Regions from separate parts of the Vreelandella sp. GE22 genome, predicted to be linked through region 2. Evidence: predicted binding sites of a transcription regulator. Region 2 holds the regulator's gene; the other holds the start of a gene.
The links. Region 2 encodes FliA, which starts transcription of late flagellar genes. Its sites were predicted from a motif close to CTAAAGTTNNNNNNNNNNCNGCCGATA; they were not measured.
Positions count from the first base shown of each region.

Region 1: the regulator FliA is predicted to act here: its motif matches at 3,740-3,766, upstream of ACWHRL_RS16965 (flagellin N-terminal helical domain-containing protein).

Region 1 covers NZ_OZ309110.1:3,603,237-3,617,637, reverse strand. The annotation lists gene trhO (oxygen-dependent tRNA uridine(34) hydroxylase TrhO) at 1-120, shown strand, start outside; gene ACWHRL_RS16975 (IclR family transcriptional regulator) at 270-1,094, shown strand; gene ybiO (mechanosensitive channel protein) at 1,296-3,674, shown strand; gene ACWHRL_RS16965 (flagellin N-terminal helical domain-containing protein) at 3,804-4,622, shown strand; gene hglS (2-oxoadipate dioxygenase/decarboxylase HglS) at 4,780-6,141, shown strand; gene ACWHRL_RS16955 (BCCT family transporter) at 6,155-7,708, opposite strand; gene ACWHRL_RS16950 (ABC transporter substrate-binding protein) at 8,030-9,088, shown strand; gene ACWHRL_RS16945 (ABC transporter ATP-binding protein) at 9,088-9,870, shown strand; gene ACWHRL_RS16940 (ABC transporter permease) at 9,880-10,644, shown strand; gene ACWHRL_RS16935 (DUF481 domain-containing protein) at 10,687-11,373, opposite strand; gene ACWHRL_RS16930 (ATP-binding protein) at 11,558-13,234, shown strand; gene ACWHRL_RS16925 (response regulator) at 13,280-13,999, shown strand; gene ACWHRL_RS16920 (tripartite tricarboxylate transporter substrate binding protein) at 14,165-14,401, shown strand, end outside.
Region 2 covers NZ_OZ309110.1:131,581-145,981, reverse strand. The annotation lists gene fabB (beta-ketoacyl-ACP synthase I) at 1-529, shown strand, start outside; gene ACWHRL_RS00675 (lysophospholipid acyltransferase family protein) at 594-1,358, opposite strand; gene ACWHRL_RS00670 (sugar nucleotide-binding protein) at 1,355-2,242, opposite strand; gene ssb (single-stranded DNA-binding protein) at 2,298-2,924, opposite strand; gene ACWHRL_RS00660 (MFS transporter) at 3,081-4,460, opposite strand; gene uvrA (excinuclease ABC subunit UvrA) at 4,632-7,460, shown strand; gene ACWHRL_RS00650 (Crp/Fnr family transcriptional regulator) at 7,575-8,318, shown strand; gene ACWHRL_RS00645 (hypothetical protein) at 8,365-8,910, shown strand; gene ACWHRL_RS00640 (OmpA/MotB family protein) at 8,907-9,575, opposite strand; gene ACWHRL_RS00635 (motility protein A) at 9,580-10,395, opposite strand; gene ACWHRL_RS00630 (RNA polymerase sigma factor FliA) at 10,436-11,134, opposite strand; gene ACWHRL_RS00625 (flagellar protein FlhE) at 11,161-11,583, opposite strand; gene ACWHRL_RS00620 (hypothetical protein) at 11,590-12,111, opposite strand; gene flhF (flagellar biosynthesis protein FlhF) at 12,108-14,300, opposite strand; gene flhA (flagellar biosynthesis protein FlhA) at 14,359-14,401, opposite strand, start outside.

The sequences.
Region 1 (14,401 bases), 410 kb from region 2:
ATCGACTCGCTGCCCGAGAAGACCCGCGCCGCCGCCCGGGAGCGCCAGCGCCAGATCGAGCTGGCCAAGGCCCGCGGCGAACCCCATCCGCTGGGCCATGACCAGCGTAAAAGGGCCTAAGCGCTAGCGCTGCCCTCATCGACAGCGCCGCCCGGCGCTGTTGTACCCCTGCCCGCCAGAATGGGATTTATTTCCGTAAACGCGACACCGGCCCACGGCTCGCGTTATCCTGCTCGCTTTGCGCCGCAAGTGAGTAAGGAGAGAGCACGGTGAGTGACGCCAAGCGCAGGTCAGTGGGACGCCCGGCAGGCACCGCAAAAGCAAGCGGCGGGCACAGTCAGTCGCTGGTACGTGGCCTAACGCTGCTCGAACATCTGGCGGCAAGCCCGTTGGGGCTGGCCCTTTCAGAGCTTGCCGAACAGGCCGAGCTCGCCCCCTCGACCGCCCATCGGCTCCTTCAAGCGCTGCAAAGCCAGGGGTTCGTGACCCAGGAGAGCGAACAGGGGCTTTGGCGCATCGATGTCAAAACCTTTCGCATCGGTAACAGCTTTTTGGAGGCCCGCGACGTGGTCGCCACCAGCCGCCCGTTTCTAAGAAGGCTCACCTTCGAAACCGGCGAAACCGCCAACCTGGGTATTCGCGATGGCGCCACGGCCGTGTTTCTCGCCCAGCATGAATCCCCTCAGATGATGCGCATGATCACCCGTCTTGGCTCCCGCGCGCCGCTTCACGCCTCCGGTGTGGGCAAGGCGCTGTTGGCCGGCATGAGCGATGACGAGCGCAGCGAGCTTTTAAAAGGCGAGGCGCTCGCACGGGTGACCCCCAATACCTTTTTTGACTCCGACGCACTGGAGACAGAGGTGCGCACCATTCGCGCTCAGGGCTTTGCCTGCGACCGTCAGGAGCACGCCGTTGGCCTTCACTGCGTGGCGGCGTGCATTTTCGACGAGCGGCGCATGCCGGTCGCGGCGATTTCGGTGTCCGGGCCCATGACGCGTATCCCCGAAGAGCGCCTTTTGACGCTTGGGGCGCTGGTGCGCGAGGCGGCCAACAACATCACCGCCAAGCTCGGCGGGCGGCTGCCGGATGCGTGACAGCGCTTTGTCAGCCGCGCGTTGGCAAGTGTCGGGCGACCTTGAAAATGATGAATTTTGTGTAACGAGCGTTTTTTAACTCATGCTACGCTGCGGCCTGAAAAATCAGCCGCTTTAAACGCCCCATGCACGCTATGCTGTGCGTAAGGCGATTTAGCCGTTGGATTGCAATTACTACACCACCTAAAGGGAGACTCCGGTGTGAGGCCACTACGTTCATTATTCGGGCTAAGCGTTTGGTTGCTTGCGCTCTTCGTCATGATAAGCCCGGCGCTGGCGCAAACCACGCTCGGTGCCGATGAAGAAACAGCAAGCGCCGATACCCAAGCGCCACCCTCCTACGAGGCGCTAGCCAACCTTCTTGAAAACGACCAGTCCCGCCAGCAGCTCATCGAGCGTTTGCGAAGCGAAGCCTCTACGCTTCCCGGCGAGCTCAACGAGGAGCTCTCCCCGGAGGCCGCCGCCGCCGGTGGCAACGTCGCGCCCGAGGACGTTTCCTTGCCCCGCCAGCTCGCCGAGCTGACCAGCCGGGTAGTGGGGGATGTCGGCACGCAGCTCGAGCAGGCGGTCGGCATCGTCGGTGGCCTGTTTAGTGGCCAGGGCGGCGGCGGTAGTTTCGATACCGCCGCTTTCATCAGCGCGGCGATCAACCTGGGGATAGTGATTGCGGCCACCTTCGTCGTCTTCATGGTGTTTCGACGGCTGGCGAAATCGATATTCACACGGCTTAGCGGCTGGTCGCAAACCGGTGAAGGGGCCTCCTCGATACTGCGCCTGGTGGCCTGTGTGGCGATTGCCGCCGTGGTCGATGCGCTGCTGATTGGCGCCTCCTACGTCGTGGGTAATTTGGTCGCGACGTTTGCAGTCGGTGAAACCGGCGAGCTTTCCACGCGCGCGTCGCTCTTCCTCAACGCCTTTTTGATCATCGAGCTAATCAAGGCGGCGTTTCGTATGCTCTTCTCGTCGCGCTACGAGGGCCTGCGCCTGCTACCTATTTCCGCGCCGGAAGCGTCCTACTGGAACAGCTGGATCGCCCGGCTGGTGGGTATGGTCGGCTACGGCCTGATGGTCGTGGTGCCGCTGATCAACTTCTATATCACGCCCACGCTTGGCCAAGCGGTCGGCACGCTGATCATGGTGCTGACGTTTATCTACGCCGTGACCGTGGTGCTTAAAAACCGCGTGCGCCTGCGGGATAACCTGCACGGCATGGGCAGCCGCACCACGATGACGGCCAGCCGTATTTCGCTGAACCTGTTCGCCCGGACCTGGCACCTGTTCGCGCTGCTCTATTTCCTCATCGTATTCGTGCTGACCCTGGTGCGCCCGGGCGACGCGCTGCCCTTCGTGCTGTTCGCCACGCTCAAAACCCTGGTCGCAGTCGTGGTGGGGATTCTGCTCTCGAGCTTTTTGACCCAGTCCATCGGCCGGCGTATCCAGCTTTCCGAGGATCTGCGCCGCAAGCTTCCGATGCTGGAGCATCGCCTCAATAGCTACGTGCCCAATGCGCTTCGCGTGCTACGCACGATCATCCTGGTGGCCGTGGTCATGGTGGTGCTGGATGCCTGGGGCGCCTTCAACCTGGCCGGCTGGTACGCCTCCGAGCGCGGCGCGCTGATCGTGGGCCGTTTGATCAGCATCGCGGTGATTTTGATCGTGGCGCTAGGGGTTTGGCTCGGCCTTGCCAGCCTGATCGAGCACAAGCTCAACCCGGAAACCGGCGGCGGCGAACCCTCGCCCCGGGCCAGAACGCTACTCAGCCTTTTCCGTAACGCCCTGGCGGTGGCCATGGTGACGATTACCGGCATGATCGTGCTGTCTGAAATCGGCATCAATATCGGCCCGCTGATTGCCGGTGCCGGTGTGCTGGGTCTGGCCATTGGTTTTGGCGCCCAGAAGCTCGTGCAGGATGTGATCACCGGCGTATTCATTCAGATCGAAAACGCTATGAACACCGGCGATGTGGTCACCGTGGGCGGCGTCACCGGCACCGCCGAGCGTCTGAGCATTCGCTCGGTGGCAATTCGCGATCTCTCCGGCACCTACCACGTCGTACCGTTCTCGAGCGTGGATACCGTCTCCAACTATATGCGCGAGTACGGTAACCACGTGGGTGAGTACGGTATTGCCTACCGTGAAAACATCGATTACGCCATCGAACAGCTGCAGCTCGCGTTTGAAGATCTTAAAGCGAGTGAAGAGCATGGCTTCAAGCTGCTGGCGGATATGACCGTGGCCGGCGTGACGGCGCTCGCTGATAGCTCGGTGAACATTCGCGTGGTGATCAAGACCACGCCGGGCGATCAGTGGGGCATAGGCCGTGCCTACAACCGCCTGGTCAAGATGCGCTTCGACGAAGCTGGTATCGAGATCCCGTTCCCGCATACCACGCTCTACTTCGGCGAGGACCGCGACGGCAAAGCGCCGCCCGCGAACCTGCGCATTCTGGATTCGACCGCCAAAGAGAAGAGCGCGGTGCAAACGCCGGTCTCCGAATCCGCGGCGCCCAGCCAGTACACAAGCGAAGCGGACCACAAGACGCCGCACCACGACGACGTCGAGGACACCGACGATACGTAAACGTATCTAAAGTGAAAGACCAGCAGGGCCGCCTTCGGGCGGCCCTGCTGCGTTTGCGGTGCCTGCTCATGTTTTCCAGGCGAAGGCCGATACATTCATCAGGCGTTCATCCAGGGATACACCGCAACCATGTTCAGCCTCAAGACCAATATGTCGTCGCTGCTGGTGCAGAATAATCTACGCACCAGCCAGCAGATGATGCAGACCTCCATGCAGCGGCTCTCTTCAGGGCTGCGGATCAATAGCGCCAAGGATGACCCGGCCGGGCAGGCGATTGCCAACCGTATGGGGGCGCAAATGCGCGGCATGGGCCAGGCCATTCGCAATACCAATGACGGTATCTCCCTGGTGCAAACCGCCGAAGGCGGGCTGAATCAAATCAACGATAACCTGCAGCGTATCCGCGAACTCAGCGTTCAGGCCGCAAGCGACACCTACAGTGCCAAGGACAAACGCTCGATTCAGGACGAGATCGACCAGCGCCTGGACGAGATCGACCGCATCGCGGGCCAAACTAACTTCAACGGCAACAACCTGCTTGGCGGCACCCGGGAATTTTCCATCCAGACCGGCGCCAACTCAGGCGACAGCATCAGCGTGCGCATGGTGTCGATGGACCGTCAGGCGCTGGGCCTCGAGGGTTTCAGCGTGCTTCAAGGGGAGGCCACGGACAAGCCCATGGCGCTTTTGGATGAAGCGATTGGCAAGCTCGACCTCCAGCGAAGCTACTTCGGCGCTACGCAAAACCGCTTCGAGAGTGTGATCGAGGGCCTCGACAACAGTATCGTCAATCTTTCCGCTGCCCAGTCACGCATTCAGGACGCCGACTACGCCCGGGAAGCTTCCAATATGGTGCGTGCGCAGATTCTCCAGCAGGCCGGCATCGCTATACTGGCCCAGGCCAACCAGCAGCCGCAAATGATCTTGCGATTGTTGGAAGGGTTGTAACCTCCAACGTCCCACGCCTTCCTTTCGAACCTGACTTCTAAAAGATCACTCGACGCCACTGACGAAAGCAGGGCGCCGCGTGTTATTTCGTTTGTGGTGCGCCACACTTGTTTGCTTTGATAAGGGGAATCTCCCTACAACAAAGTGAGGCAGCGCCATGGCTCAAAGCTCGTTTCTATCCACCGATGAGGTTCGCGACCGTTTCTCCAGGGCGATGTCGGCCATGTACCAAGCGGAGGTGCCACAGTACGGCACGCTCCTGAGGCTGGTCGATCAGGTCAACAAGGAGACGCTCGAGTGCCAGCCGAGACTTCGCCGGCGTTTACAAGCCCAGGACGAGCTGACCCGGCTAAGCGTCGAGCGCCATGGCGCCATTCGCGTAGGCACCGCCGACGAGTTGGCCATGCTCGGCCGCTTGTTTGCCGTGATGGGTATGCACCCGGTGGGCTACTACGATCTCTCTGAAGCGGGGGTGCCGGTGCACTCCACCGCCTTTCGCCCCGTCGACGATGCTGCCCTGGCCCGTAACCCCTTTCGCGTCTTTACCTCGCTTTTGCGCATGGAACTGATCGAAAGCGATACGCTCAGAGCCCGCGCCGAGGCGATTCTGGCCGAGCGGGATATCTTTACCCCCAAAGCGCGGGCGTTGATCGAGCGTTTCGAAACCCAGGGCGGTTTGAGCGAGGAAGAGGCTGAGGCCTTCGTGACCGAGGCACTGGATACTTTCCGTTGGCATCAGGAAAGCACGGTCGATTTGGACACCTACCAGGCCCTTCACGATGAGCACCGCTTGATTGCCGATGTCGTCTGCTTTCACGGCCCGCACATCAACCACCTGACGCCGCGCACGCTGGATATCGACGAGGTGCAGCGGCGCATGCCCCATGAAGGCATGAATCCAAAGGCAGTGATCGAAGGGCCGCCGCCGCGGGCGTGCCCCGTCTTGCTGCGGCAAACCAGTTTTAAAGCGCTGGAAGAGTCGATCCGCTTTAGCGGTGCTACCGAGGGCAAACACACCGCCCGCTTTGGTGAAATCGAACAGCGCGGCATGGCCCTGACGCCCAAGGGTCGGGCGCTGTACGACCAGCTTTTGAGCGAAGGCCGCACGCGGGCTCAGGGGTTGGACAATAACGCCTACCAGGCAGTGATGAGCCAAGCGTTTGAAACGATGCCCGATAGCTTCGAGGAAATGCGCCGTGAAGGGTTGGGTTACTTCCACTACCGCCTGACCGACGCAGGCCGGGCGGCCAGCGGCCAGCACAGTGGCGATATCGAAACGCTGATTCATCAGGGGCTGGTCGAGGCCCAACCGATCACCTACGAGGACTTTCTACCGGTGAGTGCGGCGGGCATCTTTCAATCCAACCTGGGCGGTGGCGAAAACGCGGCCTATGCCGGTAACGCCAACCGCCAGGCGTTCGAAGAGGCGCTCGGGGCGCCGGTCATCGACGAACTGGCGCTTTACGCCGAGCGTGAACGGGCCTCCATGCAGGCGGTAGTGCGCGCGCTAAAGTCCTGATTGGGCGGGGTGGCTAGTCGATGATGCCCTGCTCGCGCGCCATGGCGTAGGCCGCCTGGGGGCCGTTCCAGAGCGAGGGAAGCAAAATCAGCGATACCGGCACCGCGGTGATCACGATGAACTGCTGGAGCGCGGCGATCTGGCCTTCACGCATCGCCAGTAGCACCGCTGCCATGACCGCCATGATGACGCCCCAGAACGCCCGCAGAAAGCGGCTGGGTTCGTCGTGGCCCGCGCCGACCATGGCGATGGCGTAACTCATGGAGTCGCCGGTGGTGGCCACGAAGATGGTGGTCAGCAGCAGGATCGCCAGGGCCATCCAGGTGCCGCCGGGTAGCGCCTGGGCCACCGTGAGCGTGGCAATGTCGAACTGGAAGCCTTGTAGGGCTTCGGTCAGGTCGATCGCGCCGGTTAGCTGGTAATAAATGCCCGAGCCGCCCAGTAGTGTGAACCAGACCGTGGTGGCGATGGGCGCGATGACCGCGACGGCCAGAATCATCTCGCGGATGGTGCGTCCACGCGAGATCCGCGCCACGAAAATCGCCATCAAGGGCGCAAAGGCGATGAACCAGGCATAGAAGAAAACGATCCACCACTGCATCCAATCCGCCGGGGCGGTTTCCGCGGTCGTGGTGACCATCTTGAAGAAGTCGCCCAGGTACGTGCCCATACCGGCAAAGTAGCTGTTGAACAGAAAAAGCGTCGGACCGAACAAAAAGATGACCCCACCGATGGCCAGCGCCAGCATGACGTTGAAGCGGCTCAGGAACTGCATGCCCTTGTGCACCCCGCTCACCGAGGAGAGCACGTACACCACCGCGAGCGTACCGAGTATGATAAGCCGCGTGACGAAGTTATTGGGCAGCCCGAACAGATCCTGCAGCCCATAGCTGAACTGGGTCGCCAGAAAGCCGACCGGCCCCACGGTACCCGCCACCACGGCCAGCACGCAGCAGGTATCCACGACTCCGCCCAGCGGGCCGCGCATCAGGCGCTCACCAAAAACCGGGTAGAGCAGGGTGCGCGGCTGAAGCGGCTGGCCTTTGACGTAGTGGGCGTGGGCCAACACGATCGCGGTGAGCGAGCCCAAAATCGCCCAGCCGACGAACCCCCAGTGGGTAAACGACTGGGCCAGCGCCCCGGGCACCGCCGCGGCAACGCCGGGCTCGGTATCGAAGGCGGGCGGCACGACCACGAAGTGGTAGATCGGCTCGCCAGCGGCAAAAAAGACGCCTCCGCCGGCCAACAGCGTGCAGAGGATGATCGAAAGCCACTTGAACGTGCTCAACTCTGGTGCATCCAGATTGCCGATCTTGGCTTTACCCGCCGGGGTCAGCGCAAGGCCGATGGCAATGAAGAACGTCACCAGCATCAAAAACTGGAAGTAGGTGCCGAAGGTCAGCGCGCTCCAGGCAAAGCCCAGGCTGATCGAATCGGCGACCAGGTCCAGGTCGTAAAAGGAGAGCGCTAGAAAAAGTACGATAAATCCGATACTTAGGATTAATACGATGGGATCGCCTAGCGTAGAACGCTTGCGGCTTTCACCGTCGTGAGCCGGTTTATTCATCAAGAAGAACACCTTTGGTGGGACGAGAGAAAGCCGTTTGTTTTGCGTAGAACGTTGGCAAAATCTGGATAAAAAAAAGCGCCATTGGGGAAATGGCGCGAGGACAGGAAACAGCGCTTAGTATACAAGCGGTGTAGACCAAAGTCTAACGTGTTTTGCATTGGTGCGATAAATAATTTCATCAGCACCTTTTTGGTGCAATAAGGATGAGCGACTTTTTGAAAGGCCTCGTTTAACTGCCTGATTTTAATGAGCAAGCCAAATAATGGCAGCGTTGCTGCAGAGCTCAGGACTCGTTTGATTGTATACAAGGTGCTCACCATGGCTTGCTGTTTCTTCCCCCTTCAGACACACAAAGATGCTTTTTCGCCGCGTTGGGCGGGCGTTGCCGCGCTTTTGCTGCTGCCCGCCTCGGCCATGGCCGACACGCCCATTCGCTTTCAACTGGATTGGCGCTTCGAGGGCCCGGCGGCGCCTTTTTTGATGGCCGAGGAGAAGGGCTATTTCACCGATGAAGGCCTGGACGTTCAGATCGACTCGGGCAGCGGTTCCGCCGGGGCGATCAACCGGGTCGCCTCCGGGGCCTACGAAATGGGCTTTGGCGATCTCAACGCGCTGATCGAATTTCTCGCCGAGAATCCGGAGGGCCCGGGCATTCAGGGCGTCTATATCGTCTACGACGGCACGCCGGCGGCGGTCTTCGCGCGCAAGGACAGCGGCATCGAAACACCAAAGGATTTGGACGGTAAAACCATCGCCGCCCCCGCCTTCGATACCGGCTACCGCGCCTGGCCGATCTTTGCCAGCGCCAACGACCTCGAGTCTGACGCGGTCGAGTGGCAAAACGTCGACCCGACCCTACGGGAAACGCTGCTCACCCGGGGCGATGTCGATGCGATCACCGGCTTTTACTTTACCAGCCTCTTGAACCTGGAGGAGCGCGGCCTGGCTGAGGAGGAGCTGACCATCATGCCCTTCCCGGAGTACGGGGTGCCGCTTTACGGCAACGCCATCATCGCAAGCCAGGAGTTCGCCGAGGAGCACCCGGAGGCGGTCGAGGGCTTTCTGCGCGCTTTCAACCGCGCCCTGCAAGAAACCATGGACGACCCGAAAGCGGCCATCCAATACGTGCAAAACCGCGACGGCTTGATCGACGTCAAGATGGAAACGCGTCGGCTCAAATTGGCGCTCGATAGCGTAGTCGATACGGCGGATGCCCGCGAAAACGGCGTCGGCGATGTGGACGGCGAGCGTCTGGAGCAGGCCATTGCGCTGGTCGCCGAGGCGTTCGAGCTGCCCTCGACGCCGACCAATGAGCAGGTCTTTACCTCGCGTTACCTGCCGCCGGTCGATGAGCGGATGTGGCTGGAGGCCGAGTAATGTCGGAAGCGTTCGTCCGTTTCGATGACGTCAGCCTCTCTTATGACGGGGTGGATAACGCCATCGAAGCCATCGATCTGGATATCTCTGAGGGCGAGTTCGTCGCCTTCGTGGGGCCATCGGGGTGCGGTAAATCGACCTTCATGAAGCTCTGTACCGGGCTTCACGCGCCCACCAGCGGCGCGATAAGCGTGGATGGCAGCGCCGTGACCGGGCCGCTCAAGATATCGGGCATGGCGTTTCAAAACGCCAACCTGCTGCCCTGGCGCACCACGCTCGATAACGTGCTTCTGCCGCTGGAGATCGTCAAACCCTACCGCCACCAGTTTCGCAAACGCCGCGAGGAGTTCGTCGGCTGGGCGCGCAAGCTTCTCGAGACCGTGGGCCTGGCCGATTTTGAGGACCAATATCCCTGGCAGCTCTCCGGCGGTATGCAGCAACGCGCCTCGATTTGCCGGGCGCTGATTCACCAGCCGCGTCTTTTGATGCTCGATGAGCCCTTCGGGGCGCTGGACGCCTTCACCCGGGAGGAGCTCTGGTGCGTACTGCGCGATTTATGGGAGGCGCAGCGCTTCACCGTGGTGCTGGTCACCCATGATCTGCGTGAGGCGGCGTTTCTGGCGGATACGGTGTACGTGATGAGCCCGCGCCCGGGCCGGGTGATCGAAAAACGCGCGATCGATCTGCCTCGCCCGCGCTCGATCGAATCCACTTACGAGAAGCCCTTTATCGATCTGGTGCACGAACTGCGCGGCCGGATCGGCGATGTGCGCGCAACTTAAGGCTCTTCTATGAAACGACCGAGTAAAACCGCCGAACGCCTGGCGCCCTGGATCGCTGTACTGGTACTGATTGTGGTGTGGGAAGTCACCGTACGGCTTTTCGATGTGCCCAGCTTCATCTTCCCCAGCGCCCTGGACACCGGCCAAGCGCTCATCGACTACGCCGGGCCCATCGGCGTCCACTCTTGGCAAACCTTCTGGACCACCCTGATCGGTTTTGGCCTGGGCGTGGCTGTGGGGCTCACGCTTGGCTTCATCATTGGCTCGTCGCGCTTTTTGTATAATGCCTGCTACCCGCTGCTGGTCGGCTTCAACGCCATTCCCAAGGTGGCCTTCGTGCCCATTCTGGTGGTGTGGTTCGGCATCGGCTCCGTGCCGGCGATTCTGACCGCATTCTTGATCTGCTTTTTCCCCATCGTGGTCAACGTGGCCACCGGTCTTGCGACCCTGGAGCCGGAAATGGAGGACGTGCTGCGGGTGCTGGGCGCCCGGCGCATGGATGTGCTCTTGAAAGTCGGCCTGCCGCGCTCGCTGCCCTATTTTTTCGCTTCGCTGAAAGTGGCGATCACCCTGGCCTTCGTGGGCACGGTGGTCTCGGAGACCGTGGCCTCGAACCAGGGCATCGGCTACCTGATGATGAGCGCGGGCTCGCAGATGCGCATGGGGCTGGTGTTTGCCGGGTTGATCGTGATCAGCGCCATGGCCATGGTGATGTACGAGCTCTTCGCGGTGCTTGAAAAGCGCATGACCGGCTGGGCGCACCGCGGTCAATAAGGCCGTCGTGGCCCGTAGAAGCGGCTCTTGGAGGATAGAGCGCTACCAGCGGTACAAAAGCGAGGCGCTGGTGGTGTTGTCGGTGCGCTCGCTGGCATCTTCCGGCGGCTCTGAGTTGTGTTTGATCTCGTGGGATAGGCGCATGGAGATGCGCGCACTCACCCGAGCGGTCAGCGAGGTAAACGAGCGCGAGGTGGTGTTGGAGTCGGTGTACTCGACGGACATCTCCTGCTCGAACTCGGTGTACTCGGAAAACCCATAGCGGTAGGCCAGCGCGCTGTAGGCCACCGCCAGGCGCTCGTTATCGTTGTCGCGCAGCCGGTCGTCGCGGTAGCCAGGCCCCGCCTCCAGCGAAAGCGAATGGGGTTCGCCGGATAGCAGTTGACGGCCGTAGCCGCCGATCACCGAGAGCTGCTGGTCGTAGCCGGCAAAGCGGTCCTTCTCCCAGCGAGCAAAGCCAAAAAGATAGTGCGGGCCGTTGAAATCGAAGCGCTCGCGCCCGGCCAGCAGGTACTGCTCGGCACTGGTTTCGCCGTCCTTGGTGACGTTGCGCACCTCGCCGCGCAGCGAATGGGTCAGATCCCCGGTCAGCCAGGTCAGGCGCGTCTTGCCGATCAGGGTCTGGCTGTCGGTATTGCCCGAAAGATGGGTGAAACCAAGCTCGGCATCGCCGGTGAAATTCGGCGAAGCCTCTTCCGGCGGCGGCGGGGCGTAGAACGGATTAGCCATCGCCACGCCTGCAAAAAGCGGCCAACTCACCAGCACACTGCTTCTTAATAAAGTAAGCACGTTAGCTTTTTTCCCTGAAATTGACGAAAGCGAGCCAGCGCTCGGGTAGGCAAAAGCGCCATAGGTTACCGTGGCTTCGCGCTGCGTGCCATAATGACGCCACCGCGCACGTTGAGTTCCCCTTATGACGACTTCCCGGCCCCGCTCGCTTGCCGATCTCAATCCCGCCCGGCGGCCGCGTTCCAGGCGCCGTTGGTATAAACGCAGTTTCCGCCTGCAGGTGATGCTGCTGGTGGGGTTTTTGCTGGCCGGGATGCTGCTGGCCCAGGGCGCCTACCTCAACCATCGCAAGACCGATATCGTCACCCAGCAGATGGGCGAGCGGGCGCTGGCCGTCGCGAAAACCGTGGCGGGGATGCCGAGTATCGTCGAGGCCTTCGCCGCGCCGGACCCGGCGGGCATCATCCAGCCGCTGGCCGAGCGCGTGCGCCAGGAGACCGGCGCGCGCTACGTGGTGGTAGGCAACGCCCGCTCGATTCGCTATTCCCACCCGGTGGTCGAGCGCCTGGGCCAGCGCATGGTCGGCGGCGACAACGAACAGGCGCTGATCTACGGGCAGTCGTACATTTCCGAAGCCACGGGGACGCTGGGCACGGCGATGCGCGGCAAGGCGCCCATCTGGGATAACGAGGGCAATATCATCGGCCTGGTGTCGGTGGGGTTCATGACCGACCGAGTGGCCCTGGACGCCGCGCGCTATACCACCCTGAGCTGGGTGCTGGTGGCGCTGATGATTTTGCTCGGCTTTGCCGGTGCCTACTGGCTTTCCCAGCATCTCAAAAAAGTGATTTTGGGGCTCGAACCCTACGAGATTGCGCGCATCGCAATCGAAAAAGAGGCCATCCTGCAGTCCATCCACGAGGGCATTTTGGCGGTCAACCGGGAAGGTCATATCACGCTGGTCAACCAGCAGGCGCGCCGCTTTCTAAAGCTTCCCGACGACCATGTGCTGCTGGGCCAGCCGATTCGCGAAGTCGTCCCGAATTCCCGGCTGCTTGAAGTGCTCAAAAACGGCGAGCAGGAGTTCGATCAGCAGATGTGGCTTGGCGATCATCCGGTGGTGGTCAATCGCGTGCCGATTCTCGACGGTGACGACATCGAAGGCGCGGTTGCGACCTTTAGGAGCCGGCGGGAAATCATCGACCTTTCCCAGGCGCTGACCCAGGCAAGCCGCGATGTGGACATGCTGCGCGCCCAGGCCCATGAGTTCTCCAACAAGCTCTATACCATCTCCGGGCTTTTGCAGCTCGAGCGCACCCAGGAGGCGCTCAAGCTGATTCATCAGGAGACCGAGCGCGCGCAAGCGCAAATGAGTTTTTTGATAGCCCATGTCGCCGATACGGTGCTAAGCGGTACGCTTTTGGGCAAGCTGACCCGGGCCCGCGAGCTTGGCGTTGCGCTCGAAATCGACGAGCAAAGCTCGCTCTCTCAGCCGCTTACGCCAAGCGGCCAGGAAGTGATGATGAGCGTGGTCGGCAATCTGCTCGACAACGCCTGCTTTGCCGCGCTCAATGGGCCCCTGGCGAGTACGCCGACCGTGCGGCTTTTTTTCACGGATTTGGGCGAGCAGTTACTGATCGAGGTGGAAGATAACGGCGCCGGTGTGGCACCCGAGCACGCGAGCACCATTTTTGATGAGGGTTTTTCGACCAAGAGCGGCAGCCACCGGGGCATTGGGCTTGCCCTAGTGGCCAGGCTTTGCCGCCAAAACGGTGGGGCGGTCACGCTGGAAGAGAGCGAGCTGGGCGGGGCGTGCTTTATCGCGGTGCTGGATCGCTCGCTTTGCAGTACCGCGCCTTGAGGGGCGCGTCGAGTGATAACAAGATAACGCCGAAGGGGACACGGCATGACTAATACGCAGTACGGCATTCTGGTCGTCGAAGACGACTTTCGCATCGCCGATATCCACCAGGCCTTCATCGAACAGAGCGACGGGTTTTACGTGGCCGGCTCCGCGCGCACGGCCCGGGAAGCGAAGGCGCTGCTCGACGCCCGGTCGGATTCGATTCATCTGGTGCTATTGGATGCCTACCTGCCCGATGTCGAGGGGCTGGAGCTTCTATGGACCATTCGCCGGCACTACACCCGCGTGGATATCGTCATGGTGACCGCGGCCAAAGAGGTGGAGACGATTTCCGAGGCGCTGCGCGGCGGCGTATTCGACTATTTGATCAAACCCATTGAGGCCTCGCGGATGACCCGGATGCTGACTCGCTTTCGCCGCGAGCGTGAAGCCATGGCGAGCCGCGGGGAGATGAACCAATGGGAGCTGGACCAGGTGCTGGCCAGGCTCACGCCCGAAAGCGCTCATAAAGCCGAGCCCCAGGCGCTGCCCAAGGGCATCGACCGGTTGACGCTGGATCGCGTCGTGGCCGCGCTGGCCGCGGATGCCTCGGCGCTGACCGCGGTGCAGGTCGCCCACGCCTTGGGTGCTAGCCGCTCGACGGCGCGGCGCTATCTGGAATTTCTGGTCGCCGAGCAGCGCGTCGTCGCCGAGCTGGGCTACGGCGATGTGGGGCGCCCGGAGCGGCGCTACCGGCTCCTGGATACCACCGCGCTATCCTGAAGCGGTCCATCTTCCAAGGCATCGGTTATCGGGCGTGAACAAAATGAACAAAATGCCCACAAAGAATTTTTTAGCGTTTATGACCACAAGCTTGTTTCGGCCCGCCTGGGTCTTCTAACGTTCGCGACGTATAGATCATAACAACACCGACACGTGGAGAACGCCATGACTCTGTTTTTAAAGGCCACGCCCTTAAAGCGTCTCGCTCTGCTGGCCCTGCCCGCTGCCCTGCTGGCCGCCGCGGGGTCCTCCGCTCAGGCTCAGGAGTGGACGCCGAGTAAATCCGTCGAATTCATCGCCCCCGCCAACCCGGGCGGCGGCTGGGATACCCTGGTACGTACGGTGTCTCGCGTCATCCAACAGGAAGGCCTGGCGGACGAGAACTACGCCGCTATCAACGTT
Region 2 (14,401 bases):
CGGCGGCGGCGGTATGGTCGTGCTCGAAGAGCTCGAGCACGCCAAGGCCCGCGGCGCAAAAATCTACGGCGAAGTCGTGGGTTACGGCGCCACCTCCGATGGCCACGACATGGTCGCCCCCTCCGGCGAGGGTGCCACGCGCTGCATGCGTCAGGCCATGGCGACCGTGGATGGCGATATCGACTACATCAACACCCACGGCACTTCGACGCCGGTGGGCGATGTGGCGGAGCTGAAAGCGATCCGCGAAGTGTTCGGCGATACCACCCCGGCGATGAGCTCGACCAAGTCGCTGACCGGGCACTCCCTGGGCGCCACCGGCGTGCAGGAAGCGATCTACTCGCTCTTGATGATGCAGCACGGCTTCGTGGCCGCCTCGGCCAACGTCAGCCAGCTCGACGAAAAGGCCGACGGCTTCGACATCGTGACGAGCCGCCGCGACGACGTCGCCATAGAGCGGGCGCTCTCCAATAGCTTCGGCTTTGGCGGCACCAACGCCTGCCTGGTCTTCCAGCGCTACGCTGACTAGATAGGCCACGACAGGCAATCACAAAAACGGCGCCCAAGGGCGCCGTTTTTGTCTGTATAAAGCGTTACCGAGCCGGGGGCGCGGAACTCATGGCCACCGGCTCGTCCCCTCGGGGCACGTCGGAAATCTCGACGAGCGTGGTTTCGATCCAGCGTTCGACCTCGGCGAGTACTTCATCCGGCGTGCGCCCCTCGGTCGGGATCGGCGCGCCGATGCGTACCCGCAATACGCCGGGCTGCTTGACCCAATGGCGCCCGGGCCAGCGCTCGCCGGCGTTGTGCGCCACCGGCAGTACCGGCACACCGGCGCGGCACGCAACGACCGTACCGCTTTTGTTGTAGCGCTTGCGGTTTCCCGGGTCGACCCGGGTGCCTTCGGGAAAGATCAGCACCGAAAGCCCGGTTTGCAGCCGCGCCACGCCCTGGGTCAGCACTTGTTTCATCGCCCGGGCGGGCCGGGAGCGATCGAGGCCGATCGGGCGCAAAAGGCGAAGTCCCCAGCCGAAAATCGGAATGCGCAGAAGCTCCTGCTTGAGCACGGTGCAAACCGGCGGCTTCATCACCTGCAAAAAAACCGTCTCCCACTCGCACTGGTGGTTGGCCTGGATCACGCAGGGCCCGTCGGGGATCTGCTCGCGGCCCTGGATGTCGTAGCGCACGTTGCAGGCCAGCCGGAACCAGAAAATCAAAAAGTAGTTATACAGGTTCAACAACCGGTAGCGCCCAGCCAGCGGCAGAAAAGGCGCCAGCGGCAGAAACAGTACGCCGCACAGCAGCATGGCCGAAAAATAGCCCAGGTAGAACACCAGGCTACGCAGGGCATTGATCAAGCCGACTCTCCTTGTTCCGGGCGGTTCTGGTCGCGGGTCAAACACCATGCGTCCAGCATACGCCCTACTTCCAACCGCCAGGGCTTTTGATGAACGCCAAACACGTCCAGCACGCGGCGGCAATTGAGCACCCGCCGGAGCTTGGCATCGTGGTGATGGTTCAACGCCTCGACCGCGCCAAGCGTTACCGTTTCGCCGCGCCCTTCCAGGTGGGTCGCCAACTGCGTGCGCACCGTGGAGATAAACGTAAAGGTGCTGACCGGCTCGATCCCCGCCAGGTGATAGGCGCCCCAGGCATTGGCGCCGCACTTCTGCTGGGCCAGCATGCCAATCAGCGCCATGGCGGCCGCGTCCGCCGAAGTCGGACAGCAAATCACATCCTCAGCGGCGCGCACGCTCTGGCCTGCTACCAGGCGCTCGATGATATCGCTCAGCCAGGCATCGCCCCCGTCGAGCGCGAAAAGCGGCCCCAGGCGCACGATCAAATGACGATGATGCTCACCGCGAATGCGGTCTCCCGTGGCCACCAGCCGGCGCAGGCTCTCATCCCGCGGGGCGGGCACCACGTGCTCGTCGATGGGAATCTCGAAGCCCTCTTCGTAGAGCTGGTCCGAGACGCACCACACGAGCGCGATATCGTTGGCCTTGCACGCCTCCATGCAGGCCTCGACCGCATCGGCGTGGGCCTTCACATCCGCTGGGGGCATGACCTGAGGGTGCGCCAGGGGCGGAATGATCACCGCGTGCGGCGCAATCGCTTCGAGCTCGGCCGCGTCGAGGCGCATTTCCTGCTCGATGACCAGCTCGGTGTCTGCACGACGGCTGGCCTCCCGGGCCAGCGCCAGGCTCAAACAGTGCCCGGCATCCAGTATCAAAAGCTTCAAGGCCGACGACCTCCTGTCTCGCGATGCCGGTCACACACCCCCGGCAAATGCGTGATTAAAACGGAATTTCGTCGTCGAAATCGTCGAAATTACCCGGGTCCGGAGCGCCGTAACGGCTGTTTTGGTCGTTATTGGGCGCGCCCTGGCCACCCTGGTTGGGCGGGTTGTTCTGGCCATTACCGTACTGGTTGCCCGGGGCCTGATTGTTCTGCGGCGGCGGGTTGTTTTGATAACCGGCATTTTGCGCCGGGGCGTTCTGGGGCGCGTTATTTTGCGGGGCGCCGTTTTGCGGGGCGTTGTTTTGATAATTCTGCTGCGGGGCGCCGCCGCCCTGGAAGTCGCCGCCACGGCTATCCAGCATCTGCATGTCGTTGGCGACCACTTCGGTGCTGAAGCGATCCTGGCCGTTCTGATCCTGCCATTTGCGCGTCTGCAGGCGGCCTTCGACGTACACCTTGGAGCCCTTTTTCAAGTACTGCTGGGCGATCTCGGCGGTCTTGTTGAACAGCACGATACGGTGCCACTCGGTGCGCTCCTGGCGCTGGCCGCTCTGGCGGTCGGTCCAGGTGTCCGAGGTGGCCAGGTTCAGGTTCGCCACCGCCGTACCCGAGGGGGTAAAACGGACTTCCGGATCCTGACCCAGGTTGCCGATCAGGATAACTTTGTTAATACCGCGCGCCATAGCTCGCTCCTTTTAAATAAGATCCGTTCAAATAGAGGCCGTTCTCAAATAAGGGCCGCTCAATCGTACTGTCGAATCGGTCAGGGTAGTGTCGCCGCCAGCGGTTAGGGTATCACCGATTGCGCCGACACGAATTCACTGTTTGTAGCAGCCGGATCAGGGGTTGTCCGGCAAAATCAACTTCTCCAATGCGCTCCGGTCGAGCGCATTGCGGTTCACTTTCAAATACAACAACCGCTCTTCGGGCACCACCATGACGTCTTCCACACCGACCACTTCCGCCAGGCGCTGCATCAAAAGATCCAGCGTGTCCGGATGCGTGTCGTCGAGGGCGACGATTTCGCTCGAAAGCGGCGGCGGTGTCGGCAGCCCCCACATGACCAGCCACCAGCCAAGGCCAAGCAGCGCACAGCCGATGAACACCGCGTCCAGCCCCCAAGTGCTCGACAGCACCCCACCCAGGGTACCGCCCAAAAAAGCGCCCAAAAACTGGCTGGTGGAGTACACGCCCATGGCGGTGCCCTTGGCACCCGCCGGGGCCAGCTTGCTCAACATCGAGGGCAGCGTGGCCTCTAACAAATTGAAGCCGGTAAAGAAGACGAACAGCCCAACGAAAAGCCCCTTGCCGTGAGACGCCGGCAAGGCGAGCGCGGCCAGGCTCAGCGCGATGGCCGTGATCGCGAGCAGACACACCGTTTTGATCCGCTGGCGCTTCTCCGCCAGGATCATCAGCGGCACCATGGCAACGAAAGACAGCGCCATGATCGAAAGATACACCACCCCGTGGTACTCCATCGCCACTCCGGCACCGATCAGCCGAAAGGGGACCGCCACGAAAATCGCCATCAAAATCAGGTGCAGCGAGAAGATCGAGGCGTTCAAACGCCACAGGTCCGCCCGCGCCGCCACGCTTTTGAACTGCGCCCGGTCCATGCCCACATCCTTGTGGCGCACCCGGCGCGGGGCCGGCGGTACCCAGCGCCACAAAACGAATAGCCCGACGAAAGTGAGCAGCGCGGTGACCCAGAAAATGCCCGAAAGCCCCGCCCAGCCGGCAAGCCAGGGGCCGAGCACCATGGCGACGGCGAAAGAGACGCCAATGGAAAGCCCGATGGTGGCCATGGCGGCGGTACGTACCTGCTCGCGGGTTTGATCGGCCAGCAGCGCCATGATCGCAGCGGCCACCGCGCCGGCGCCCTGCAGAGCGCGACCGGCAATGATCCCACCGATGGAGTCGGCCATGGCCGCAACGACGCTGCCCAAGGCAAACATTAAAAGCCCCAGGGCGATGATACGCTTGCGCCCGAAGCGGTCCGAGAGCAAACCAAAAGGAATCTGCAGCGTGGCCTGGGTCAGCCCGTAAACGCCCAGCGCGACACCGATCAGTAGCGGCGTGGCGCCGCTTAGTGTGTCGGCGTAGAGCGCAAGCACCGGCAGCACCATGAAAAGTCCCAGCATACGGGACGCATAAAGCCCCGCCAGCCCACTGATTGCGCGGCGCTCAGAGGCCAGCAGCAGTGTGGAAAGGTTGCGCATAGTGCCCTTTTAAACGGTCGGAGGCGGGTGAAAGCCCAGAAAAGCCGTCCATTCTAGCGCTTTGTCCAGGCGCTGGAAACGCTCGCCTTGCGACAAAGCGTCTCTGCCGCTTTGCCGTAATGGGACCGGCAAACGTATAATCACGCTTTTGCCACGCGATTCGAGGTGTTGATGGACAGCATTCTGGTCAGAGGTGCACGCACTCACAACCTCAAGCAGATCGATGTGGAGCTGCCGCGCAATAAGCTGATTGTGATTACGGGCCTTTCGGGGTCGGGCAAATCGTCGCTGGCGTTCGACACGCTGTACGCCGAAGGGCAGCGGCGCTACGTAGAGTCGCTCTCTACCTACGCGCGTCAGTTTCTTTCCATGATGGAAAAGCCCGATGTGGATCATATCGAAGGGCTTTCGCCGGCGATCTCCATCGAGCAGAAATCGACCTCCCACAACCCTCGCTCGACGGTCGGCACGATTACCGAGATCTACGATTACCTGCGCCTGCTGTTCGCCCGCGCCGGTACGCCGCGTTGCCCGGAACACGGCGAAGACCTGGAAGCCCAGACCATCTCGCAGATGGTCGACCAGGCCATGAATCTGGAGGAAGGCACCCGGCTGATGCTGCTCGCCCCGGTAGTCAAGGGCCGCAAGGGCGAGCACCTGCAGCTTCTGGCCGAGCTTCGCGCCCAGGGCTTCGTGCGCGTGTTGATCGACGGCCAGGTGCTGGAGCTTGACGACATCGCCCCGCTCGACAAACGCAAGAAGCACGACATCAGCGTCGTGGTAGACCGCTTCAAGGTGCGCGACGATATCGCCCAGCGGCTGGCGGAGTCCTTCGAGACGGCGCTGAATTTGGCCGACGGTACGGCGATGATCCATTTCATGGATAGCGAGCGTGAGGACATGGCGTTCTCCTCGCGCTTTGCGTGTCCGGTGTGCGGCTACTCGCTCGCCGAGCTCGAGCCGCGGATGTTCTCGTTCAACAACCCCGCCGGCGCCTGCCCCACCTGCGACGGCCTGGGGATCCAGCAGTACTTCGACCCGGAAAAGCTGATTAGCCACGACGAGCTATCCTTGGCCGAAGGGGTGATCAAGGGCTGGGACCGGCGCAACATCTACTACTTCACCCAGCTCCAGGCGCTGGCCAAGCACTATGATTTCGAGCTCGAAACGCCCTGGAACGCGCTCTCGAAGCACCAGCGTGATGTAATTCTCAACGGTAGCGGCAACGAGTCCGTGCCGTTTAGCTACGTCAGCGACCGCGGCCGCAAGGTGACCCGCGAACACGCCTTCGAGGGCGTGCTGCCCAACATGCAGCGCCGCTACCGCGAAACCGAGTCCAACATGGTGCGCGACGACCTGGCCAAGTACATCGCCATGAAGCCCTGTACCTCGTGCAACGGTACGCGCCTGCGCCGCGAGTCACGCCACGTCTTCGTCGACGATCACAATATCGCCGACATCGTACGCACGCCGATTGGCGAGGCCTGGGATTATTTTGCCAACTTGGCGCTGCCCGGGCGCAAGGGCGAAATCGCCGAGAAGATCGTCAACGAGATCCACTCGCGGCTCGAGTTTTTGGTCAACGTGGGCCTCGATTACCTGAATCTCGAGCGCAGCGCCGATACGCTCTCCGGCGGTGAAGCCCAGCGGATTCGCTTGGCGAGCCAAATCGGCGCGGGGCTTGTCGGCGTGATGTACATTCTCGATGAACCCTCCATCGGCCTTCATCAGCGCGACAACGACCGGCTGCTGAAAACCCTGGAACGGCTGCGCGATTTAGGCAACACGGTGATCGTGGTCGAGCACGACGAGGACGCCATTCGCGCCGCCGATCACGTGCTGGACATCGGCCCCGGCGCCGGGGTCCACGGCGGCGAAATCGTCGCCCAGGGCACGCCGCAAGACATCATGGACAACAAGGACTCGCTGACCGGCCAGTACCTGTGCGGCACCCGCGAAATCGCGATACCGCCCTACCGCATTCCCGGCAACCCGGAAAAGCAGCTGGTGCTACGCGGGGCAACCGGCAACAACCTGCAAAACGTGACGCTGACACTGCCGCTGGGGCTTTTCATCGCCATTACCGGGGTGTCCGGATCGGGCAAGTCGACGTTGATCAACGGCACGCTGATGCCGATCGCCGCCCGGGATTTGAACCGCGCCTCGACGCTGACCCCAGCGCCCTATGCAGCCATCGAAGGGCTCGATCAGCTCGACAAGGTCATCGATATCGACCAGAGCCCGATCGGGCGCACGCCGCGCTCCAACCCGGCTACCTACACCGGGATCTTTACGCCGATTCGCGAATTGTTCGCCGGCACCCAGGAGGCGCGCTCGCGGGGCTACAAGCCCGGCCGATTCAGCTTCAACGTCAAGGGCGGGCGCTGCGAGGCGTGCCAGGGCGAGGGCATGATCAAGGTAGAAATGCACTTTCTGCCGGATATCTACGTACCCTGCGACGTGTGCAAGGGGAAGCGCTACAATCGCGAAACCCTGGATATTCACTACAAGGGCAAGAACATTCACGACGTGCTGGAGATGACCGTCGAAGAAGGGCTCGAGTTTTTCAGCCCCGTACCGGCCATTGCGCGGCGCCTGCAGACGCTTTTGGACGTCGGCCTCTCCTATATTCGCCTGGGGCAAAGCGCGACCACGCTCTCCGGCGGCGAGGCCCAGCGGGTCAAGCTCGCCCGCGAGCTTGCCAAGCGCGACACCGGCCAGACGCTCTATATTCTCGATGAGCCCACCACCGGGCTACACTTCGAGGATATTCGCCAGCTTCTGACGGTGCTTCATCGCCTGCGCGACCACGGCAATACCATCGTGGTCATCGAGCACAACCTGGATGTGATCAAAACCGCGGACTGGGTCGTCGATCTCGGCCCGGAAGGCGGCTCCGGCGGCGGGCGCATCATTGGCGAAGGCACGCCGGAACAGCTTGTGAAGAAAAAAGGCTCCCATACCGGCGAGTTTTTGGGACCGCTTTTAAAAAAGAAATAGTCAGAGTACTACTCGCACGTCAAAGGCCGGCGTTAAGCTGGCCTTTGAGGGTCGGTTAAACCCATGGCCACCAGCTAGTCGAGCGTATGCTACTCAAAAGAGGAGAAACCGATCATGGGGCAGGAAAAAAGCTGTATTGTCCGCCATTTCAATCACTTCTATTCGCTGTCAGAAGAGGAAGAGAAGCTGCTCGACTCGCTGGAAGAGAGCCCGATGGATCAAAAGGCGGGCTCGCTTCTATGGGAAATGAAAGACCCGGCGAACGAATTCTGCACGCTGCGTAGCGGCTGGGCGTACTCCTATCGCCACCTGGAAAACGGCGACCGGCATATTTTGGAAGTGTTCCTGCCCGGCGATATCATCGGCCTGCGCGAGTTCGCCTTCTCGAAGCGCCTGGAAAACGTGCGCTTTATCACCGACAGCGTGGTGTGCCGCTTTCCCCACAAGCGAATGATCGATCTTTTCAATGATTCGCTGCCATTGACCTCGGTGATGTTCGCCATCAGCAGCCGCCAGCAGGCGCTTTTGACCGAGCGGCTGGTCAATTTGGCACGGCGCACTGCGCGCCAGAAAATGGCTCACTTTCTACATGAAATGTACGTTCGCCTGAGCCAGACCAACACAGGTCTTACCGGCCAGTTCCGTCTGCCGCTCTCCCAGGAGCAGTTGGCCGACGTACTCGGCCTTAGCCCGGTGCACGTCAGCCGAACCTTCACGGCGCTCAGCGAGGATGGCCTGGTGTATCGTGACCGTCACCACGTCAATATTCCCAACATGGCGGCGCTGGCCGCGGAAGGCGAGTTCGACGATTGCTACTTAAACGACAGCGTAAGGCCCCTGCTCGGCCAGTCCGATTGATCCGGCTACGCCTTTTTAACCTGCTCAACGTTTGGCCTTTTACATCATGACCACTCGCTTACTTGCTTCTTTCGCGCTGGGCGCGGCCGGGCTTTCGTTTTTCAGTGCGGCGCTGGCCGAGCGCTACCCGGTGAGCCAGGACGCCGCTTTTGACGCCTGGCAAGCCGTGACCCTCGAGGCCCAGGACAAGCGCCATTTCCGCGCCGTCGAGACGCAAAGCTACTCGGACGCCACGCTGAGCGTGAACGCCACCGAAGGCATCTGCCACCTGCCCTGGCTCGAGATGCGCGTCACCCTGGAACAGACGCAAACCGAAAGCCGCGCGGTGAACCTGGTACCGGCCCGGCTGCGCGTCGACCAGGCGCCGCTGATCGACACCATGGCGGAGTTTATCGTCGAGGAGGGGGATGACGGCTTCTATAGCCACTTCTACCTGGGCGAGCTCGATGCGCTGCTCGGTCAAATGAGCGACGGCGAGCAGCTTTATATCGGTTTCGATCAGGGCGACGAACCGCCCTGGACCATGACGTTCAGTTTGGCGGGCGCCGGCGAGGCGATTCGCGAAACGCAGCGCCGCTGCGCCAGCGCCTAACGCGAGGCCGGCGCCTGGGCGTTCGGCGGCCGGCGCAGTACGAACTCGACGCGCCGGTTGGCGGCGCGCCCGCTTACGGAGTCGTTCGCCTCGAGCGGGCGCGTATCGGCGTAGCCAACGGCGCGCAGGCGTTCCCGCGCCACGCCTTCCTCTTCCAGATGGCGCACCACGGCAATCGCCCGCCCCGTCGAAAGCTCCCAGTTGGAGGCAAACGAGGCGGTGGCGATCGGCACGTTGTCGGTGTGCCCCTCCACTGATATCTCACCGTCGAAGGTGTCGATGACCTCGCCAAGGCTTTCCAGCACCTCTTCGCCTTGAGCGGTCAGCCGCGCCGCGCCGCTATCGAACAGCAGGCTATCGTCGATGCGCAGGGTAATGCCTTCGCGCCCCTCGGAGACGCTCACGCCTTGAATATCGAGGCCGTCCATCGCCGGGCTCAGCCCACTGTAGAGCGGTTGAAGTCCCGAAGAGAGCGGCTGAATACCCGAGGTCGTGGGTGTGCCGGCGGCTTCGTCGCCGGTGCCCGCCGGGGTGAGCGCCAACAGCAGCACGAACAGCGTGATCAACAACGTCAATACGTCCAGGTAGCTGGTCAGCCACCCATCTTCACTGTCGCCATCCCCGGTGAATGGCGATTCCAGTGCGTGGCGGGCTTCGCGGTTCATCGCCCTACCCCTTGGCAGGCGCGTCGTTCTCGGCGCGCGGCTTCACGTTGGCATCACGAATCTCGTCGTTGTAGTTGGCCACGAAGGAGTTCAACGTCTCTTCGATGAACGACGGCAAGCGGCGCTTGGTGATCAGCGAGATGCCCTCGAGCACCATGTTCATGGTGATCAAGCGCTCCTCGGTGCGCCGCTCGAGTTTCACCGCCACCGGTTTGAAGACCAGGTTGGCAAGCAAGATACCGTAGAAGGTCGTGAGCAGCGCCACCGCCATGCGTGGGCCGATCACCTCCAGATCACCGGCGTCCATGACCTCCAGCATATTCACCAGCCCCACGAGGGTGCCGATCATGCCGAAGGCCGGGGCGTAGGTCGCCATGGTGCGAAAGATCTGCGCCTCGGCGTGCTCGCGCGCCTTGAGCCGGGCGATACGCCAGCGCAGCATGTCGAAAATTTCATCTTCCTTGGTGTTGGCGATCACCAGCTGAATGCCGGTGCGCAGAAACGGGTTGCGCGTGTGTTCGAGCTCGCGCTCCACCGCCCGTACGTCGCCCTTGAACCAGAGCCGCGACATGGACACCAGCTCGTTGATATCGTCGCGCACGTAGGTGTTCTCGCGGCGAAATACCAGCCCCACCAGGCGTACCACCCGCAGTACCTCCTTGAGCGGGTAGCTGATGAAGGTCGCCGCCAGGGTGCCGGTCACCACGATGGCAAGCCCGGGCAAGTTGAGAAAGCTCTCCGGGGATTCCGCGGTGAAAAACAGCACGCTAACCAGTAGCAGAATACTGGCAAATATACCGATCAAGGTAGAGGGGTTCATCGACGGCTCCTCGCCGGTTGGGTTTAACGGTTAAAATGCGTCAATCTGGCTCGTGCAGCCGCGCGCGCAGACGGCTAATCGCCTGGCTGTGCAGCTGTGAAACACGCGATTCGGTCACCCCCAGTACTGCGCCCACCTCTTTCAGGTTGAGCTCCTCCTGGTAGTAAAGCGCCATCAAAAGCTTTTCCCGCTCGGGCAGCGCTTCGATCGCCGCGATCAGAGTTTCGCGCTGCTGACCATCCAAAAGCTCCTCAAAAGGCGCATTCAGCGCCTCCTGAGCGGGTTCCCCGCCCTCTTCCAGAAGCTCCTCGAAGGGCAGCAGGTGGCCGCTGTTGGCGTCGTTGAGCAGTTGGTGATACTCGCCGAGCGGCATGTCCAGATGCCGGGCGATCTCGCCCTCCTCCGGCGCCCGACCCAGGTTCTGTTCGAGATGGCGGACCGCCTCGTCCATGGCCCGGGCCGAACGCCGCACGCTGCGCGGCAGCCAATCCCGGGTGCGCAGCTCATCGACCATTGCCCCGCGAATCCGCTGGCTGGCAAAGGTGGCAAAGCTCGCCCCCTGGGAGGCGTCAAAGCGCCCGAGCGCCTCCAATAGGCCGACCATGCCGGCCTGAATCAGATCATCGAGTTCGATGCTCGCCGGCAGGCGGACCTGCAGCGCCAGCGCCTGGCGGCGCACCAGCGGCATGTGCTGAGTGACCATTTCGCTGTGTTGAATTCTGCCTTGTGCTGTATACATCCTCGTGCCTCGTGGCTATACACTCGTCACTGGTAGTTCACAATCACGTGAAGCCCTTTTACCCGCATCGGCCGCTGCCCGCGCCCCAACGCGAAGCGAAACGCCAGCGGCGCATCGGCGGAAAGCCCGGCAAACCCGGTTTCGCTTCCGCGCTGGCCGCTTAGCTCGACGCAGCGCTCGGGGTGGCAAAGCCAAGCATGCAGCGCGGCGCCGAACGGTGCCTCATACCGCCAGTGAACGCCTTCGATACGCCCCTGGGCGATCTCCGCTACCGGCGGCGGCGCCAAAACCTGACTGCTGACCGCCCGGTCGCTCATGGCCACCATCATACCGGTGACCTCCTTACTCCAGCTGCCTGTGCCCGCCTGAGCGGTCACTGTCAGGCTCGCCCCCATCGCCATTAGTAGCGCGACGCCTTGAAGACTCTTTTTCAGAAAACGCTTTTTCATTGTGGCCTACCGCGCTAGTAGCAGCAGTTCGATATTCAGATAATTCGCCGCCGCCTTCTGCAAATTGTCTAAAAGCCCTTCGCGGGGCAAGCCGGGCTCGTGCAGCGCCAGTAGCTGGCGGGGCCCCTGGTTGTCGTTGAGCTGGCGCAGCGTGCGATACATGCTCGCGAAGGCGTCCGCGTCGCTGCGCACCCAAAGCGCCCAGCGTGAATAGCGCTCGCAAAGCGCCTCCATCGGCTCGCTGGCATCCACCGGGACGACCTCCCAGCTTTCCGGGGTCGCCGCCCAGCGCCGGCCAAGTTCGGCCCACTCGCCCAGGCGCTCTTTGACCGGGGCGACGCTTTTCGTCGGTAGCCCCACCACTGCCAGCGGCGTCTTGACCACCGGCGTGGCGGCGTCGCTTGCCGGCGGGGTTGCTTGGGTGTCCACCTCGGGCTCGGCGTGCTCGCTCACAGCCTGCTGCGCGCGCTCTTCGTTGCGCAGGCTCGCCCACTGGCGCAGCCCCGATGCCTGGTCGCCGCCGCTCATGCCAGGGCCTCGCGGCTGACGCTACCCAGTTGGCGGATGGCGTCCCGGGTCATCAACATATGCATCAGCGCGTCGAGTAGCGCGGTATCGCGGCGCTTGCGAGATGTTTTGGAAAGGCGCATCACGTCCTGGCGCAGCGTTTGCGCGGCCTCGTCCTGGGCGTTGTCCAGGTGCGTGGCGGCCGCGGCGGCACCACTGGCCATCAAAAGGCGCAGTTGGGCGCTGACCTCGCCGCCATCGGCTTCCTTGAGCGCGCGCCAGGCTCGCTTGGTCAATATAGCCGCGCCTTCGCTTTGCAGCTGAGTGACCAGCAGCGATAGCACTTCGGCCCCCAGCCGCGCCGGGGTGAGCCAGTAGCGTTTGGCCACGCGCTTGGCGCTTTCCGGGTCGCGCAGCTCGCCGTACCAGGCGAGAAAATGCCGCCCGGCCTGGTCGGTGACCTCGGCGTGGGCATTCCATAGCTGTAGCGGCTGGCCGCGAAAGCGTACGTCGACTCGATGCGAGAGTTCGCTTTCGCCAAACAGGGTCGTCAACGCGTAGCGCTCGCCCTGCCAGTATATCCGCTGAGCGCCGGTCGCCTGGCTGACCCAGGTCAAACGCTCGCTTTCCAGCGCGTCCAGGGTCTCGCCCTCGGCAAGGGTCGGCAGCAGATGGACCGCCGCCTGGCGCTGGGCGTCGATACGAGCCTGCCAGCCGGCGGGCTGGCGGTGCTGTAAAAGCGTTAGCGCACAAAGCTGGCCGTCGGCATCGAGGCTCAGATCCGGCATCGACCACTCCATGCCACGCTCGTTGCGCCGCGGTGACCAGACGATGCCCAACGCATTCTGCTCGCAAGCCTGGTCAGCAAGTGCCGCCAGGCGCTGGTCGTGCAGTACGCCAGGCAGCGCGCCGATATCCCATACCGCTTCGAGCAGCGCAAACCCGGCCACCCGCTCACGCAGCTGCGCGAGCAGCAGACTCAGCCGGCGCCCCTGGCCCAGCACGTCCTGGGACCAGCGCGGTGCCAGCGGCGCGTTCGGCCACGGCGGGCGGTCCGGCGCGGCGTCGGTATGGCCTGCCAGCGCCTGCTCGACCAGCGCGGCCGGGTCGGCCAGCGCCATATCCTCGGGCACCTGCTGGCCGTTGGAGGAGAACAGCACGCGCAGCCCAAAGCGCATGACGATATCCAGAAGCGGCGCCAAACGCCCCGCTTCGTCCTGTTTGGTAATAATACACTCGTCGAGCTCGGCGCCCGCCGCCCGCGCAGCCTGGCGGTAGCGAAGCACCACCTCTTCCAGGGTTTCGGGTTGGCTGGCGGCGTTGAGCACCAGCACCAGGCGCACCCGGGATTCGCCGCCCTGGAGCTGGCCGATCTGCTCGATGACACGCTGATCACGCTGGCTCATGCCCACGGTGTCGATGATCACCCACTGCTTGCCGCCTAACCGCCCCAGCAGGTTGTCGATGGGCTGCTCGTGATCGAGGGCGTACATCGGCGTATCGAGCAGGCGCGCATAAATGCGTAGCTGTTCGTGGGCGCCGATCCGGAAGCTATCGGTGGTGACCAGCGCGACCGGCCGGGTGCCGTGGCGCATGACAAAGCGCGCGGCAAGCTTGGCGGTGGTGGTGGTCTTGCCAACGCCGGTGGGCCCCACCAGCGCCACGATACCGGTTTGGTCGAAAAAGTCCGCCTCGCTCTGAAGCACGGAAAGCCGCGCTATCAGTTGGCGGTGCAGCCAGCCGAGCAGCCGCTCATCCTGAAGCTCCAGCGCGCTGAGGGAGTCGGGCAGTGCCGCGCCGATCTCTTCGGCAAGCTCGCTGCCAAAGCCCGCGCGGGTCAAAAGCGTGGTCACCGTGGCACCGCCGGTGGGCGGCGCACCCTTGGCATCGCCGGTTTGCGATCGGGCCAACAGGGCACGCATGTCCTGCATTTCGCGCAGCAGACGCTCGCTGACTTCCTCGAACGGGTGCGCGGGGCTCGCCTGGGCCGGCGCGGGCTGGGCGGCCAGGAGTGTTGGCGCGCTTTCATCCATGCCCACCGCTTCGAGCGGCGTGGCCTGCTCGAGCGCGGCCTCTTCGGCCATGGCCAAAATCTCGACGCCCGTGTCCGTGCGCCGATTGGCGACGATCAGCGCCTCGTCGCCCAGCGCCTGGCGCACCTGGCGCATGACATCCCGGCTGTTAGCGCCGACAAAGCGTTTTACGCTCATGGGTTAACCTCCAGGTTTTCCAAAGCGGGGTTCTGCAAAGCGCCCAACGCAGCACACATCACCGGCCACCTACCAGCGTGGTGATTTTAAGCGTACGGTCG